3 regions of the Streptomyces spinoverrucosus genome follow, and region 3 is predicted to be linked to each of the others. Evidence: riboswitches for the same ligand, from Rfam matches in the RefSeq annotation. Region 3 holds a riboswitch; each other region holds the start of a gene.
What was found. A riboswitch is a leader RNA that binds a small molecule or an ion and turns the genes downstream of it on or off. The one in region 3 is predicted to bind cobalamin.
Positions count from the first base shown of each region.

Region 1: another riboswitch for cobalamin. It lies ahead of metE (5-methyltetrahydropteroyltriglutamate--homocysteine S-methyltransferase); the one in region 3 lies ahead of I2W78_RS11890 (energy-coupling factor ABC transporter permease).
Region 2: another riboswitch for cobalamin. It lies ahead of I2W78_RS06950 (CoA-acylating methylmalonate-semialdehyde dehydrogenase); the one in region 3 lies ahead of I2W78_RS11890 (energy-coupling factor ABC transporter permease).

Region 1 is NZ_JADPZX010000002.1:7,248-13,034, forward strand. Features, by position in the region: gene I2W78_RS35495 (metal ABC transporter permease) at 1-489, opposite strand, end outside; gene I2W78_RS35500 (metal ABC transporter ATP-binding protein) at 486-1,121, opposite strand; cobalamin riboswitch at 1,246-1,469, shown strand; gene metE (5-methyltetrahydropteroyltriglutamate--homocysteine S-methyltransferase) at 1,643-3,961, shown strand; gene I2W78_RS35510 (FAD-binding dehydrogenase) at 4,036-5,787, opposite strand, start outside.
Region 2 is NZ_JADPZX010000001.1:1,514,479-1,520,265, reverse strand. Features, by position in the region: gene I2W78_RS06975 (ABC transporter substrate-binding protein) at 1-172, shown strand, start outside; gene I2W78_RS06970 (FecCD family ABC transporter permease) at 255-1,283, shown strand; gene I2W78_RS06965 (ABC transporter ATP-binding protein) at 1,283-2,098, shown strand; partial or broken gene I2W78_RS40305 (GNAT family N-acetyltransferase) at 2,244-2,417, opposite strand; gene I2W78_RS06955 (cobalamin-binding protein) at 2,574-3,503, opposite strand; cobalamin riboswitch at 3,576-3,749, shown strand; gene I2W78_RS06950 (CoA-acylating methylmalonate-semialdehyde dehydrogenase) at 3,945-5,468, shown strand; gene I2W78_RS06945 (acyl-CoA dehydrogenase family protein) at 5,474-5,787, shown strand, end outside.
Region 3 is NZ_JADPZX010000001.1:2,676,846-2,682,632, forward strand. Features, by position in the region: gene I2W78_RS11880 (serine/threonine-protein kinase) at 1-1,769, shown strand, start outside; gene I2W78_RS11885 (FHA domain-containing protein) at 1,839-2,546, shown strand; cobalamin riboswitch at 2,622-2,805, shown strand; gene I2W78_RS11890 (energy-coupling factor ABC transporter permease) at 2,840-3,544, shown strand; gene I2W78_RS11895 (energy-coupling factor ABC transporter substrate-binding protein) at 3,541-3,900, shown strand; gene cbiQ (cobalt ECF transporter T component CbiQ) at 3,906-4,655, shown strand; gene I2W78_RS11905 (energy-coupling factor ABC transporter ATP-binding protein) at 4,652-5,506, shown strand; gene I2W78_RS11910 (hypothetical protein) at 5,513-5,782, opposite strand.

The DNA of each region.
Region 1 (5,787 bases), on a different contig from region 3:
CAGCAGGGCGAGATCGCGGCGCCGCCACCAGAACAGGGCCGGGACGACGACGGCCAGGGCGCCGATCACCCACAGGTCGGCGGTGCCCACCGACAGGATCGACCCCCACAGCAGCGCGAACGCGCCCGCCGCGTTGACCCCGGAGACCGCGAGCACGAGCAGTGCGGCCGCGATCGCCAGGCTCATCAACAGGCCCATCGCCCCGGACAGCCCGTCCGGGGTGCGGGCCAGCGGCGCGACACCGGCCCCGGCGAGAGCGCAGGCGAGCAGCGCGCACAGCATCGGGTCGAGGCCGGTCAGCAGACCGACCGCGATACCGAGCAGCGCCACGTGCATCATCGCGAACCGCACCGGCATGATGTCGAGCCCGACGATCACGACACCGATCACGGGCAGGCCCACGGCCGCCAGCAGCAGGGCGACCCCCGCGCGCTGGACCGGGACGAGCTGCAGCAACTGGCCGACGTCGGCCGCGGCCAGGGCGTTCACCGCACCTCCCGCAGACAGCCCGCGGCCATCTCCAGCACCCGGTCGCAACGGTCGGCCAGCGCCCTGTCGTGCGTGACGACCACGACGGTCACCGGCAGGGACAGCAGCACGTCGGCGGCCTCCTCCTGCCCGGCGAAGTCGAGCGCCGCGGTGGGCTCGTCGGCCAGCAGCACCCCGGCGCCGGCGGCCACACAGCCGACCGCCCGTGCCAGGTACATCCGCTGCAACTGGCCCCCGGACAGCGTGTGCAACGGCCGGTCCACCAGGTGTCCCACGCCGAGCTTCGCCGCCGCCTCCACCGCCTCGGCCCGCGCGCCACCACTCGCCAGCAACTCCCCGGCCAGCAGCGGAAACCGGCCGACCGCCGGTTTCTGCGGAATCCACGCGCACACCCGGCGCCGCCACGCCCACTCGGCCGCGCTGCGGGTGTCCCGGCCTCCGACCAGGATCCGGCCGCCGCACTGGCGGTGCAGGCCGAGCACCGCCCGCAGCAGCGTGGTCTTGCCCGAGCCGTTGGTACCGGTCAACGCCACCCGCCGGCCGGCCGCGACGTCGAGGTCGACGTCCCGCACGGCCTCCACACGGCCGTGCCGGCAGGCGACATCGCGCATCACGACGTCCAGTCCGTCCATGCCACCTCCTCACTCCTCCACAGCAGTCGGAAGGAAGGGGCGGCTGGTTCCCGGCGCGTCCTCGCGTGTCCCACCTCACCATCCGAATGCCGGACGCGCCCTCCCCTCCCCCGCGCCGCCGCGTAGGCTGACCCACGCAGCTGGTTCGCCCCGTCAGCCAGGCGGGAGCGTCGTAAGAGGGAACCCGGTGGGAATCCGGGACTGCCCCGCAGCGGTGAGCGGGAACGACCGCCGTCTTACGCACTGGGCCCCGAGGAAATGGGCCTGGGAAGCGACGGCCAGTAGGTGCCTCGTACGACACGAGGCGTGCCCGCGAGTCCGAAGACCTGCCAACTGCCCGCGCGCGACCCCTCGTGCGTGGACATCCCGGTGACCTCGAGGGCGGGTCGGCGTACATACCAGGCGGACGACCGCGCAGCACCTGCTGCCGCGCGACGTGGTTTCCGTCCGGTTCGTCACCCCTTCGCGCTCTCGTCCCCGTCTCCGGGATCTCAGGGATTCATCTCGCGAAGGAGATCTCCGTGACCAGCAAGTCCGCAGCCGCGGCAGCACGGGCCACCGTGTACGGCTACCCCCGCCAGGGACAGAACCGGGAACTGAAGAAGGCGATCGAGGGCTACTGGAAGGGCCGCGTCACCGCCGACGCCCTCCGCACCACCGCCGCCGAGCTCCGCGCCGGCAACTGGCGCCGACTCGCCGAGGCCGGTGTCCACGAGGTGCCGACCGGTGACTTCTCGTACTACGACCACGTGCTCGACACCACCGTCATGGTCGGCGCGATCCCCGAACGGCACCGGGAAGCCGTCGCCGCCGACGCGCTCGACGGCTATTTCGCCATGGCCCGTGGCACCCAGGACGTGGCGCCGCTGGAGATGACCAAGTGGTTCGACACCAACTACCACTACCTCGTGCCGGAGTTGGGCCCGGACACCGTCTTCGCCGCCGACTCCACCAAGCAGGTCGCGGAGCTGAAGGAGGCCCTCGCCCTGGGCCTGACGGCCCGGCCGGTCCTCGTCGGCCCCGTCACCTACCTGCTGCTCGCCAAGCCCGCACCGGGCGTGCCCGCGGACTTCGAACCGCTCACGCTGCTGGACCGGCTGCTGCCCGTGTACGCCGAGGTGCTCGCCGACCTGCGTGCGGCCGGCGCCGAGTGGGTGCAGCTCGACGAGCCCGCCCTCGTCCAGGACCGTACGCCCGCCGAACTGAACGCCGCCGCCCGCGCCTACCGCGACCTCGGCGCGCTGCCCGACCGGCCCAAGCTGCTGGTCGCCTCGTACTTCGACCGGCTCGGTGACGCCCTGCCCGTGCTGGCCAAGTCGCCCGTCGAGGGCCTCGCGCTGGACTTCACCGAGTCGGCCGCCGCCAATCTGGACGCCCTCGCCGCCGTCGGTGGGCTGCCCGGCAAGCGCCTGGTCGCCGGTGTCGTCAACGGCCGCAACATCTGGGTCAACGACCTGTCGGCGTCGCTCACCACCCTCGGCACCCTGCTGGGCCTGGCCGACCGGGTGGACGTGGCCGCCTCCTGCTCCCTCCTCCACGTGCCCCTCGACACCGGCCTGGAACGGGACATCGAGCCGCAGATCCTGCGCTGGCTCGCCTTCGCCCGGCAGAAGACCGCCGAGATCGTCACCCTCGCGCGCGGCCTGGCCCAGGGCACCGACACCATCGCCGCCGAACTGGCCGCGAACCGCGCCGACCTGGCCTCCCGCGCGAGCTCGCCCATCACCCACGACCCGGCCGTCCGGGCCCGCGCCGCCGCCGTCACGGAGGCCGACGCCCGCCGTTCCCAGCCGTACGCCGAGCGGACCGCCGCCCAGCGCTCCCACCTCGGCCTGCCCCTGCTGCCGACCACGACCATCGGCTCGTTCCCGCAGACCGGCGAACTGCGCGCCGCCCGCGCCGACCTGAGGGCGGGGCGGATCGACGACGCCGGCTACGAGGAGCGCATCAGGGCCGAGATCCAGGACGTGATCTCCTTCCAGGAGAAGACCGGCCTCGACGTCCTCGTGCACGGCGAGCCCGAGCGCAACGACATGGTCCAGTACTTCGCCGAGCAGCTCACCGGCTACCTCGCCACCCAGCACGGCTGGGTCCAGTCGTACGGCACCCGGTACGTCCGTCCGCCGATCCTGGCCGGCGACATCTCCCGACCCGAGCCGATGACCGTGCGGTGGACGACGTACGCCCAGTCCCTCACCTCCCGCCCGGTCAAGGGCATGCTCACCGGGCCGGTCACCATGCTCGCCTGGTCCTTCGTGCGCGACGACCAGCCCCTCGGCGACACCGCCCGCCAGGTCGCCCTCGCCCTGCGCGACGAGGTGAACGACCTTGAGGCGGCGGGCACTTCGGTGATCCAGGTCGACGAGCCCGCCCTGCGCGAAACCCTGCCGCTGCGCGCCGCCGACCGCCCCGCGTATCTGGCGTGGGCGACGGAGGCGTTCCGGGTCACCACCGGTGGCGTGCGCCCGGACACCCAGATCCACACCCACATGTGCTACGCCGAGTTCGGCGACATCGTCCGGGCCATCGACGACCTCGACGCCGACGTCATCAGCCTGGAGGCCGCCCGCTCCCACATGCAGGTGGCCCGGGAGCTGGCCGCGCACGGCTACCCGCGCGAGGCCGGGCCCGGCGTGTACGACATCCACTCCCCGCGCGTCCCGAGCGCCGAGGAGGCGGCCGAACTGCTGCGCACGGGGTTGCGGGCGATCCCCGCGGAGCGGCTGTGGGTCAACCCCGACTGCGGGCTGAAGACCCGCGGTTGGCCCGAGACCCGGGCGTCCCTGGAGAACCTGGTCGCCGCGGCCCGCACGGTCCGCGGGGAGTTGTCCGTGTCCTGACCCGGACGAATCCGAAGGAGGGGCCGGGGCGCCGCGAGTGTCCCGGTCCCTCTCCGGGGGCCGACCGAGCCGGTTCAGGTCGCGGTCGCCTCGGCCGCCGCCCGTCCCGCCGCGCGGCCGGAGAACAGGCAGCCGCCGAGGAAGGTGCCCTCCAGTGAGCGGTATCCGTGGACGCCGCCTCCGCCGAAGCCCGCGACCTCGCCGGCCGCGTACAGACCGGGGACCGGGGTGCCGGACGCGTTCAGGACGCGGCCGGACAGGTCGGTCTGGAGGCCGCCGAGGGTCTTGCGGGTGAGGATGTTCAGCCGTACGGCGATCAGCGGTCCGGCGGCGGAGTCCAGGACGCGGTGCGCGGAGGCGGTGCGGCTGAGGGTGTCGCCCGGGTAGGCGAGCGCGTTGCGGATGCCCATGACCTGGACGTCCTTGGTGTACGGGTTGGCGATCTCGCGGTCGCGGGCCTCGATCTGCCGGGTGAGATCGGCAAGGTCGATCAGGTTCTTTCCCGTCAGCCTGTTCATGCCCGCCACCAGTTCCGGCAGCGTCTCGGCGACGACGAAGTCCTCGCCCCTCTCCTTGAACCGCTCGATCGGCTCCGGGGTCTGCCAGATCCGCGACAACAGCTTCCAGACGTTCTTCTCGGTCAGGTCGGGGTTCTGTTCGGAACCGGAGAGGGCGAACTCCTTCGCGATGATCTTCTGCGTGGTGACGAACCAGGAGTAGTCGTATCCGGTGTCGGTGATCGACTTCAGGGTGTGGAGTGTGTCGTATCCCGGGATGTCGGGGCTGGAGAAGCGCTTGCCGGTGGCGTCGAACCACATGGAGGACGGGCCGGGCAGGATGCGGATGCCGTGGCCGGGCCAGATCGGGTCGTAGTTCCTGAGGCCCTCGGTGTAGTGCCACATGCGGTCGGGATTGACGATCCGTCCGCCCGCCTGCTCAGTGATGGCGAGCATCCGGCCGTCCACGTGCGCGGGTACTCCGGTGACCATGGACTTCGGCGGGGTGCCGAGGCGGGCGGGCCAGTTCCGGCGGACGAGGTCGTGGTTGGCGCCGATGCCTCCGGAGGTGACGATCACGACGGGTGCGCGGAGTTCGAAGTCGCCGATCACGGTGCGGGAACTCGGCTTGCCGCGGGCGGCGTCGCTCGGCTCCAGGACCGCGCCCCGCACACCGGTGACGGTGCCGCCCGTGACCACCAACTCGTCCACTCGGTGACGGAATTCGAAGGTCACCAGCCCGTCCTCGACGGCCGCCCGCACCTTCTTCTCGAACGGCTCCACCACGGCCGGGCCCGTGCCCCAGGTGACGTGGAAGCGCGGCACCGAGTTGCCGTGCCCGTCCGCCAGGCCGCCGCCCCGCTCGGCCCAGCCGACGATCGGGAACCACTGCACGCCGAGCCCCGCCAGCCAGGACCGCTTCTCCCCGGCGGCGAAGTCCACGTACGCCTCCGCCCACTTGTACGCCCAGTAGTCCTGGCCCGACGGGTCGTCGGTCCCGCGGTCGAATCCGGCCGTACCCAGCCAGTCCTGCCAGGCGAGTTCGCGGGAGTCCTTGATGCCCATGAGCCGCTGCTCGTGGGAGTCGACGAAGAACAGGCCGCCGAAGGACCAGAACGCCTGGCCGCCCAGACTGGCCTCGGGTTCCTGGTCGAGCAGCAGTACCTTGCGTCCCGCGGCGGCCAGTTCGGCCGTGGCGACGAGTCCGGCGAGACCGTGTCCGACGACGATGGCGTCCGCGTCCGACGACGCGGCCGAGGCGGCGTACGCCGGGAGGGGAGCCTGGGCGAGGGCGGCACCGGCGAGCACGCCTCCTGCCACGGTGAGGGC
Region 2 (5,787 bases), 1.2 Mb from region 3:
CGACACCGCCAAGGAGAAGATCGAGCTGCTCAAGAAGGACCCCCTCACCCGCAAGCTCGCCGCCGTGAAGGGCGACCGGTTCGTCACCATCCCCGGCACCCACATGGACCCCAGCTACGGCAGCGCGTCCGCGGTCCCCGCGCTGGTCGACGGCCTGAACAAGCTTGGGTGACCTGTCAACCACCATGACCACGAGCTCACAAACGACTGCCCCGCCCACCGGCACTCCGGTCACCAGCCCTGCCAAGGCTCCGGTGGGCGCGCGGCGCGCCTCGACAGCGGCACTCTTCGTCCTTGCTGTGGCCGGGCTGTTGGTGTCGGTCGTCGCCGCTTCGCTGTTCGGGAGCGCGAACATCCGGCCCCTGGATGTCGTCTCCACGATCCTCAGGCACATCGGCCTGGGCGATATCGCCCCCACCCCGCCACTGCCGGGGCTGCTGGACGCTCTGATCTGGGAGTCTCGCTTCCCGCGGGTGCTGCTGGCCTGCGCCGTCGGCATGGCCCTGGCGGTCTCGGGCGCGGTCCTGCAGGCGGTCACCAGGAATCCCCTGGCCGACCCCTACCTGCTGGGAGTCTCCTCCGGCGCCTCCACCGGCGCGGTCGCCGTGCTCCTGCTGGGCATCGGCGGAAGCATCTCCCTGTCGACCGGAGCGTTCGTCGGCGGGCTGGTCTCCTTTGGTCTGCTGCTGGTTCTCCTCGGCGGGGGGCGCGTCTCCAGCCCCTCCCGAGTGGTGCTCACCGGTGTGCTCGTGTCGCAGTTCTTCGCGGCGGTCACCTCGGTCATCCTCATGGTCAGCGGCGACGCGAACTCCACCCGCGGGTTCACCTACTGGCTGCTCGGCACCCTCGGCGGCGCCCGGTGGGAGGGGGTGACCGTCACCGTCGTGATCATCCTGATCGGGGTGATCGCCGTCCAGTTCTTCGCGCCCGCCCTCGACGCCTTCACGTTCGGGTGGGACTCCGCCGAAGCCCTGGGGATCAACGTCACCGCTGCCCGCGTCTGGCTGATGGTGCTGACCTCGGTCATGACGGCGGCCGCCGTGGCGGCCTCAGGCGCGATCGGCTTCATCGGGCTGCTCATCCCGCACGCCGTCCGCATCCTCGCGGGCCCGACGCACCGCTCCCTGCTTCCCCTGTCCGCGATCGTCGGCGCCATCTTCCTCATCTGGGTCGACGTGTTCGCACGGACGGCGTTCTCGCCCCACGAGCTGCCCGCCGGCGTCATCACCGCGCTTCTCGGCGCGCCCGCGTTCGCGCTGGTCCTGAAGCGTCTGGAGTCCTGATGGGCCGTATCACCACCACCCAACTCTCCTGGTCGGTCAAGGGTCACCGGCTGCTGGACAACATCGAGATGGCGGCCCAGGACGGGAAGATCGTCGGCCTCCTCGGCCCCAACGGCTCGGGCAAGTCGACGCTGCTGCGCCTGCTCGCCGGACTGCGCCGCCCCGACACCGGAACCATCCACTTCGACGACACCAGCCTGCACGACCTCAGCCGCCGGGTGCGGGCCCGCCGGCTCGCCGTCGTCGAACAGGACGTGTCCGCCCACCACCACGTCAACGTCCGCCAGGTCGTGGAACTCGGGCGCACACCGTTCCGCGGCCGCTTCGACGCGCTGACGGAGCACGATCGGCGGATCGTCGACGCGGCGCTGGAACGGACCGACATCACCGGCAAGCAGTACCAGAGCTGGCACACCCTCTCCGGAGGGGAGAAGCAGCGTGCCCAACTCGCCCGCGCCCTCGCCCAGGAACCGCAGGAGATCCTGCTCGACGAACCCACCAACCACCTCGACATACGCCACCAGCTCGAACTCCTCGACCTGCTGACATCACTGGACGTCACCTGCGTCGTCGCCCTGCACGACCTCAACCTCGCCGCCCGTTACTGCGACCACATCGTCGTCCTCGACCACGGCGAGGTCGCCGCGGCGGGCACCCCGGAGGCCGTGCTGACCCCGGACCTGATCAAGTCGGTCTACGGCGTCAACGTCCTCGTCGACCGCGAACCCACCACCGGCACCCTCCGCATCACCTACCTGGCCGCCACCGCCACGGGAACGACTGCCACACAGGTGATGCAACTCGATCCCCAATAGGACTCGTCAGCTGCTGACCGGTGATGTCGTAGCCGGATGAGGAGAGTGCACCGCTTCGACAGACGACTGGGCATTCCCGCACCGCTTCCGGTGTTCGGGCCTACCTACCGAGGTTGGGGCCGTGGTTACAGGGGTTGGGGGGCCAGGGAACGGGCGGGGTGGCGGGGGTCCAGCCCTGGTGGCGGTAGAAGGACATGGCTCGTGGCGACTGGACGGACGTCAGCAGCCAGGAGCGGCCCTCGGGGGCGTCGGCGGTCACGGCCTCCAGGAGCTTGCCCGCGAGACCGGCGCCCCGGGCATCGGCGCGGACCGCGAGCTCGGGGCTCCGGCGGCGCGGGACACCTGGCTCCTCGGCGTCCCTCTCTGCCTCGGGCTCCCCGGCCTGTATCTGGCGTGAACGGCGCGCGCCGTGCTGTACGCCCTGCTGATCCACCTGCGGTACCAGCACCGCTTCCGGCGCCGGTCGTGACCCGCTTCAGCGGCGGGCGTCGTCCTCGAACGGGCGCGCCTCCGCCGCCGTAACCGTCTCCCCGGCCCGCACACCGTGCAGGACATGCGCCAGTACCTCCGCGCCACGGACCACGCGCGGGCCGGGGCGGTTGAAGTAGGCCGGGCCGTCGAGCACCCACACCCGGCCGGCCCGGACGGCGGGCAGGTCCGCCCAGCCGGGCAGAGCGGTCAGCAACTCCCGTTCCTTCAGCGTCCGTTCGGGAGCGAAGCCGCAGGGCAGCACCAGGACGACGTCCGGCTGGGCCGCGCGTACGGCCTCCCAGGTCATCGGCTTGGTGTGTTCGCCGGGCGCGGCGAGCAGCGGCTCGCCCCCGGCGCGGGTGATCTGCTCGGGCACCCAGTGTCCGGCGGGCCACAGCGGGTCCAGCCACTCGATGGCGACGACGCGCGGCCGGTCCCGCCCCGCCACCGCAGCACGGACCCGGTCGAGCCGGGCCCGCAGCTCCGCCCGACGCTGCTCGGCCCGCTCCCGCACTCCGAGCAGCTCGCCGACCGTGACCAGACAGTCCAGTACGTCGTCGAGAGTGCGCGGCTCCAGGCTGAGGACGCGGGTGCCGGCGTCCAGGACACGTACGGCCCGGCTCACCTTCTCGTACGACACGGCGCACACGTCGCACAGGTCCTGGGTGAGGACGACGTCCGGGCGGAGGCCGGCCAGGGCCTCGGTGTCGAGGGTGTAGAGGGACGACCCGGAGTGCGCCGAGCCGCCCACGGCGTCGGAGATCTCGCGGCTGGTGAGGTCGTCCGGGGTGAATTCCGCACGCGTGACGACCTGTACGCCGGTCACCGAAGCGGGAGGCCAGTCGCACTCGTGGGTCCGGCCGACCAGCCGTTCGATGAGGCCGAGCTCGGCCACGATGTCGGTCGCGGCGGGCAGCAGGGAGACGATGCGCATACCGCGACCCTAGGCGCCCGATGTCATCCGCCGCACGGCAGGACTGGATTTACTAGGACGTCCAACTATATATTCGTGGGGAAGGCCCGCGGTGCAGGGAAGCCGGTGTGAATCCGGCACGGTCCCGCCACTGTGACCGGGGAGTACGCCGTCGAGAGATACGCCACTGACGAGCTGGATGTCGGGAAGGCGGACGGCGCGCGCTGATCCGGGAGTCAGGATACCGGCCGTGGGATTTGTTCCGTGTTGTCCACGAGGATGGAGCAGACACGCATGGCACCGGTGTGCACCCACGACCCAGGTGAATCCCCCGTTCTCTGACGAGGACGGGCTTCGAGCCATACGCGATCTCGCGCTGCCCCGCACCCCGACGCCACGAGCGTCCCGAGGTGCCGGACCGGCGTGCCATCCCCGGATCCCACCTGACGAGAGCAGGCATCGATGGTCCGCGAACACGACCGCGCCGCTGTGCGCGAGTTGACCCATTTCGTCGGCGGCAAGCACACCCCGGGTACATCGGGGGCCTACGGCGAGGTGTACGACCCCAACACCGGCCGCGTCCAGGCCCATGTACCGCTGGCGAACCGTGCCGAGACCGCGGCGGCCATCGCCGACGCCGCCGAGGCCCAGCGCGAATGGGCCGCCTGGAACCCGCAGCGCCGGGCGCGTGTGCTCCTGCGCTTCCTCCAGCTTGTGGAGGAGGAGAAGGATGCGCTGGCCCGGCTGCTGTCCTCCGAGCACGGCAAGACCATCGCCGACGCGCACGGTGACATCCAACGCGGCTTGGAGGTCGTCGAGTTCGCAGCGGGCATCCCGCACCTGCTCAAGGGCGAGTTCACCGACAACGCGGGCACGGGCATCGACGTGCACTCGCTGCGCGCACCGCTCGGCGTGGTCGCCGGGATCACCCCGTTCAACTTCCCCGCGATGATTCCCCTGTGGAAGGCCGCCCCGGCCCTGGCCTGCGGCAACGCCTTCATCCTCAAGCCCTCCGAGCGCGACCCGTCGGTCCCGCTCCGCCTCGCGGAACTCTTCCTGGAGGCGGGCCTGCCGCCCGGCGTCCTCAACGTCGTCAACGGCGCCCGCGAGACCGTCGACACCCTCCTCGAAGACCCGCGCGTCGCCGCCCTCGGCTTCGTCGGCTCCACCCCGATCGCCGCGCACGTCTACGCCACCGCCGCCGCCCACGGCAAGCGCGCCCAGTGCTTCGGCGGCGCCAAGAACCACATGATCGTGATGCCGGACGCCGACCTCGACCAGGCCGTCGACGCCCTGATCGGTGCCGGATACGGCTCGGCGGGCGAGCGCTGCATGGCGATCTCCGTGGCCGTACCGGTGGGCGAACAGACCGCCGACGCCCTCGTGGCCCGCCTCAAGGACCGCATCGCCGGCCTGCGCATCGGCCGCAGCGACGACCCGGACGCCGACTTCGGCCCCCTGGTCGGCCAAGACGCCGTCGACCGCGTCCGCTCCTACGTCGACCTCGGTGTCGAGGAGGGCGCCGAACTCGTCGTCGACGGACGGGACTTCACCCTCCCCGGCCACGAGGACGGCTTCTTCGCGGGCGCCTCCCTCTTCGACCGGGTGACTCCTTCCATGCGCATCTACCAGGAGGAGATCTTCGGCCCGGTCCTGTCCGTCGTCCGCGCCGCCGACTACGAGGAGGCCCTGCGCCTGCCCAGCGAGCACACCTACGGCAACGGCGTCGCGATCTTCACCCGGGACGGCGACACCGCCCGCGACTTCACCCGGCGTGTGAACACCGGCATGGTCGGCGTCAACGTGCCCATCCCGGTGCCGGTCGCCTACCACACGTTCGGCGGCTGGAAGCGCTCCGGATTCGGCGATCTGAACCAGCACGGTCCGGACGCGATCCGCTTCTACACCCGTACGAAGACGGTCACTTCACGCTGGCCCGCCGGCCTCAGGGAAGGCGCCAGTTTCACCATCCCGACGATGGGGTGAGCGGTATGACCATGCTCACCGAGGACCAGCAGGCCCTTGTCGAGACCACCCTCGACTTCGCCCAGGACCATCTCGCCCCGCACGCCCTCGACTGGGACCGGGACAAGCACTTCCCCGTCGACGTGCTCCGCAAGGCGGCCGGTCTCGGCCTCGGCGGCGTGTACGTCCGTGAGGAGTCCGGAGGCTCCGGCCTCACTCGCGCCGACGGCGTGCTCGTCTTCGAGACGCTCGCCTCCGGCTGCCCGTCCATCGCCGGGTATCTGTCCATCCACAACATGGTCGCCTGGATGATCGACCACTACGGCGACACCGCCCAGCG
Region 3 (5,787 bases):
TCGAGGGCGACCGCGAGACGGCGGTGCGACGGCTGCTGGCCGAGCCCCGCGCGCTGGCCAAGTTCCGCGACCATCCGCACGTCGTGACACTGTTCGACGTCGTGACCGTGGAGAAGGACGGCGAGGAGACGTACTGGTTCGTCATGGAGTACGTCCCCGGCGGCGGCCTGGACCGGCAGCCGCCGTTGTCCTGGCAGCGGGCGGCCCGGATCGGTGCCGAGCTCGCCGACGCGCTCGCGGCGCTGCACGAGGCGGGGATCGTGCACTGTGACGTCAAACCCGCCAACGTGGGCCTCACCCGGCGCGGTACGGCGAAGCTGCTGGACTTCGGTGCCGCGCACCGGACGGGCGGCGCCGAGACGATCACCAGCAACGGCCCGCTCAGCTTCACCCCGGACTACGCCGCCCCCGAACTGGCCCGGGGCCACCTCCCCCGTCCCGCCTCGGACGTGTTCTGCCTGGCCGCCACCCTGTACGCGCTGGTCACCGGGGCGCCGCCGCGCGGCGGGGAGTCCGGGGACGGCGGGGACGGCGGGACGGACACCGAGCGCCTGACGTACTGGAAGGCCGAGCAGGGCGTCGTGGAGATGGACGCCGAGGCCGTGGGCCCGCTGTATCCGGTACTCACCGCCATGCTCCGGCGCGACCCACGGCAACGCCCCGACGCCGCCGAGGCCGGACGGCTGCTGGCCGCCGTCGCCACCTCCGGGTCCCAGGCCACGACCGCCCAGCCCGGCCGGCGGGCGCGATGGAGTTGGCCGGCACGCCGGCCCCTGCTGGCCACGGCCGTCGGGATCGGCGCCGCGCTGGTCCTGGGCGGTCTGATCCTCGCGCCCGACGGCGGCGACGGCGATTCGGGTCAGGGCACGGACGAGGCGGGCCGGAGCCGGACCACGGAAGGGTCCCTGATCGGCGATCCGCGCACCGCCGATGTGTGCGCCCTGACCGACCCGGCCGCCCTCGGCCGGTTCGGCGAGGTCCATGTCGACGTGGACTACGGCAACTTCGACCGCTGTGACGTGCTCGTCAGCCCCGACGACAAGACCCGCATCGACGTCTCGGTCCAGTTACGCCCAGGCTCCCGGCCCGAGAGCTCCCGCCCGGCCACGCGCATCGGGACGATCGGCGTCCTTGAGGAGCCGCCGGAGACCGACGAGTGCGGGCTGCTGCTGTACGACAGCGCCGCCGGGGATGCCGACGGCACCCTCGTCGGGATCCGCGTCGACGTCGGGGACGGCTCGGTGACCGGCGGCAGCGCGACGCTGTGCACAGTCGCCGACACGGCCGCCCGCAGCGCCGCCGAGGTGCTGAACGACGGTCCGCTGCCCCGCCGTTCCCCGGCCTACCCGGACAACTCGCTGGCCTGGTCGGACGCCTGCGCGCTGCTCGACGCGAAGGCGCTGACGGGCGCCGTGCCCGGTATCAAGCCGGACACGCCGGAGGTCGGTGTCGCGAACTGGAACTGCGAGTGGTTCAGCGAGGTGGACGACCTGGAGGCGGAGGTGAGCTTCTTCCGCGACCAGCCCAAGTCCGCGACGGACGGCGAAGCCGTGCGGCTCAGCGGCCACCGGGCCCTCGTCAAGCCGGAGGGCGACGGCGACGAGACCTGCACGGTCTTCCTCGAATACCGCCGGTACAGCGGCGAGGGCGCCGTACCGGCCGCCGAGATGGTGCGCCTGCGCGTCGGCGGCGAACGCCCCATGGACGAGCTCTGCGAGATGGTCACCGGCCTCGCCACCTCCGCCGCCGCCAAGCTGCCCGAACGCTGACGGGCGGGAAGGGTCCCGCAGCCGACCCGGACAGTGTGGGCAACGAGCCACCACGCCGAGGAGCCGGGGATGAACCGTCGTGAGAGTCTCGCGCGCGGTGCCCCACCGGCCGCCCCGGACACCCTGCACGCGAGATCGGCGGCGGGCGGGATCACGGCCGCTCCGGAGCCCGGCCGCCTGGTGTGCTTCGGCCGCGCCCCGGGCTGCCCCGCCACGGAGCTGTACGTCGGCGGTGACGACCTGCGGGTGAGCCGCCGGCAGGGAGAGCTGACGTACCACCACGGCCACTGGTGGCTGCACAACACCGGCCGCCGGCCCCTGCGTCTCCCCCACGACGAACTCCTCACCCCCCGCACCGCGCCGCTCCCCGTCCCCTCCGGCTACACCCCGCTCTTCGTGCAGGGCCTCGGCCACCGCGAGTACCTGATCGAGCTGTATGTCACGGACCCCGCCCGCCACTCCCGAGACTTCCCGCAGGACCGCCCGCCCCTCGACGACGACGAACGGCTGCTCCTGGTCGTCCTGGGCCAGCGCTACCTGCGCCACGAGTCCGACCCGCGCCCCTTCCCCTCCCGCAAGGCCCTGCAGCAACTGCGCTTCCTGCGCCCGGAGACCGACTGGGAGGCGCCCGGGATCGAGCACCGGGTCGCGGAGATCGGCGCCCGTCTGAGCGCCGACGAGGCCGTACCGCTGCACAGCCTGCTCCGGGATCTGGTGGACGCCACCCACCTCGTACCGCCGGACCTGGCGCTGCTGGACCGGGAGCTCGACGGGTGACGTCCGGCGTGTGCGCCGCGTGACCAGCGCCTTCGCGCCCCCGATGCACCGCTTGTCACCACCCCCGCGGGCGCACTACTGTCACCACGCCTTGGTGAACGGGAAACCGGTGTGATGCCGGTGCGGCCCTCGCCACTGTGATCGGGAAGTCCGGCTCCGGCCCCTCGCGGGCAGCCACTGGGTCCTTGTGACCCGGGAAGGCGGAGCACGGGCGGTGTCACCCGTCAGCCAGGAGACCGGCCGAGGCGCGTTGTACACCATCCACGAGGTGCTGGAGAGGGTCTGCTGAAGCCATGCACATAGCCGAGGGTTTTCTGCCTCCGGCGCACGCGATCGCCTGGGGTGCCGCGTCCGCGCCATTCGTCGTCCACGGAGTCCGCTCCCTCACCCGTGAGGTCAGGGAACACCCCGAGAGCACCCTGCTCCTCGGCGCCTCGGGCGCCTTCACCTTCGTCCTGTCGGCGCTGAAGCTGCCGTCCGTGACCGGGAGCTGCTCGCATCCCACCGGCACGGGACTGGGCGCCATCCTGTTCCGGCCGCCGGTGATGGCGGTGCTGGGCACCATCACCCTGCTGTTCCAGGCGCTGTTGCTCGCCCACGGCGGGCTGACCACGCTCGGCGCCAACGTCTTCTCGATGGCGATCGTCGGCCCCTGGGCCGGATACGGCATCTACCGGCTGCTGCGCCGGTACGACGTGCCGCTGATGGTCGCCGTGTTCTTCGGCGCGTTCGTCGCCGACCTGTCCACCTACTGCGTCACCAGCGTCCAGCTGGCGCTCGCCTTCCCCGACCCGAGCAGCGGTTTCCTGGGCGCGCTCGGCAAGTTCGGCGCCATCTTCGCGGTCACGCAGATCCCGCTCGCGGTGAGCGAGGGGCTGCTCACGGTGCTGGTGATGCGGCTGCTCGTGCAGTCCAGCAAGGGTGAACTGACCCGGCTGGGCGTGCTGCTCACCAAGACCGGCACCAAGACGGCCGGTACCGAGGCGGTGGCCCGATGAAGCGCAACGCGAAGATCAACCTCCTGCTGCTGCTCGCCGTCGCCGCCCTCGCGGTGCTGCCGCTGGTGTTCGGGCTCGGCGACCACAAGGAGGAGCCATTCACCGGCGCCGACGCCGAGGCGGAGACGGCGATCACCGAGCTGGACCCGGACTACGAGCCATGGTTCTCGCCCCTGTACGAGCCGCCGTCCGGCGAGATCGAGTCCGGCCTGTTCGCCCTCCAGGCGGCGGTCGGCGCGGGCGCGCTCGCGTACTACTTCGGGGTGCGGCGCGGACGCCGCCAGGGTGAGGCCCGGGCCCGGGAGGAGCAGGACCCTGTGCGGGTGCCCGGGCACGACGGAGCCGAAGGGGCCTGAGGCCCGTGCTGCCGATCGACGCGGCGGCGCACAGCAGTCGCTGGCGCCGCCGCCATCCCGTGGACAAGGCCGTGCTCGGGCTGGGGCTCACGGTACTTGCGATCTCGCTGCCGCCCTGGCCGGGGGCCGCGCTGGTGCTGGTCACGGCACTGGCCGTGCTGCTCGGCCCGGCGGGCGTGCCCGGGCGGCGGCTGTGGCGGGCCTACCGCGTCCCGCTGGGCTTCTGCGTGACCGGCGCGCTGCCGCTGCTGGTGCGGGTCGGCGGCCCCGACGGGTTCGTGGGCCTCGCCGACGGCGGCCCGGTGCGTGCCGGGGAGTTGCTGCTGCGCACCTCGGCCGCATCCCTCGGCGTGCTGCTGTTCGCGTTCACCACCCCGATGTCCGACCTGCTGCCCCGGCTGGTCCGCGCCGGGGTGCCCGCGCCCGTCGTCGATGTGGCTCTGGTGACGTACCGCATGAGCTTTCTGCTCCTCGACTCCGTGCGCCGGATCCGCGACGCCCAGGCCGCGCGCCTCGGGCACACCACGCGGGCCGCCCAGTGGCGGTCCCTGGCCGGGCTCGGCGCCACCGCCTTCGTGCGGGCCTTCGACCGGGCGGCGCGCCTGCAAGCGGGGCTCGCCGGACGCGGTTACGACGGCACCCTGCGCGTGCTGGTGCCCGAGGCCCGCGTCTCCGTCCCGTTCACGGCTCTGAGCGTCGCGCTGCTCGCGACGCTGGCCGCCCTCACCTTCGTACTCGAAAGGCCACTGTCATGAGCGAGGCCGCCGCCCTGGTCGCCCTGCGGGGCGTGTCCTTCTCCTACGAGGAGGGCCCGGCCGTGCTCACCGGCCTCGACTTCGAGGTGCGCGAGGGGCGCGCGCTGGCGCTGCTCGGCCGCAACGGCAGCGGCAAGACCACGCTGATGCGGCTGCTCAGCGGCGGACTTCGGCCGCACGCCGGGGAGTTGACGGTGGACGGCACGCCGGTGTCGTACGACCGGAAGGGGCTGACCCGGTTGCGGACCACCGTTCAGCTGGTGGTGCAGGATCCGGACGACCAGCTGTTCGCCGCCTCGGTGGCGCAGGACGTGTCCTTCGGGCCGCTGAACCTCGGGCTGCCGGACGCCGAGGTGCGGGCGCGGGTCGATCAGGCGCTGGCCGCGCTGGACATCGCCCGGCTGGCCGACCGGCCCACGCATCTGCTGTCGTACGGGCAGCGCAAGCGGACCGCGATCGCCGGTGCCGTCGCGATGCGGCCGCGTGTGCTGATCCTCGACGAGCCGACGGCCGGGCTCGATCCCGACGGCCAGGAACGGCTGCTCGCCACCCTCGACGGGCTGCGCGCGTCCGGCACGACCGTCGTGATGGCCACTCACGACGTCGACCTGGCCCTGCGCTGGGCCGACGACGCGGCCCTGCTCACCCCGTCCGGCGTGCGCACCGGCCCGGCGCCCGAGAACCTGGCCCGCACGGAGCTGCTGCGCCAGGCGGGCCTGCGCCTGCCCTGGGGCGTCGCGGCGGCGGAACTGCTGCGCGGCCAGGGCCTGTTGGACGACACGGCCACCGGGCCGCGTACGGCGGAGGAGCTGGCGGCACTGGCGGCGGCGCAGGCGGGGCCGCGCGGCTGAGGGCCCTCAGTCGTCCTGGACGTCCCCGCGCTTGCTGCGCCGCGCCAGCAGTGTGGTCCCCGCGACCACGGCGCCGATCGCCAGGACCTTGGCCCCCTCGTAGGGCAGGTGCGGGCCGCGGGAACCGGGCAGGTCCAGGAAGGCCCAGGCCAGCAGGCCGAGCCCGATCAGCAGCAGGACCACACCGCCGACCGGGCCGAGGCCCGCCCACCAGGCGTCTCCGGGCACGTCCTTGGCCCGCGTCTCGTTCTTCTGGTCCTGATGCTCGGATCGCATCGCGT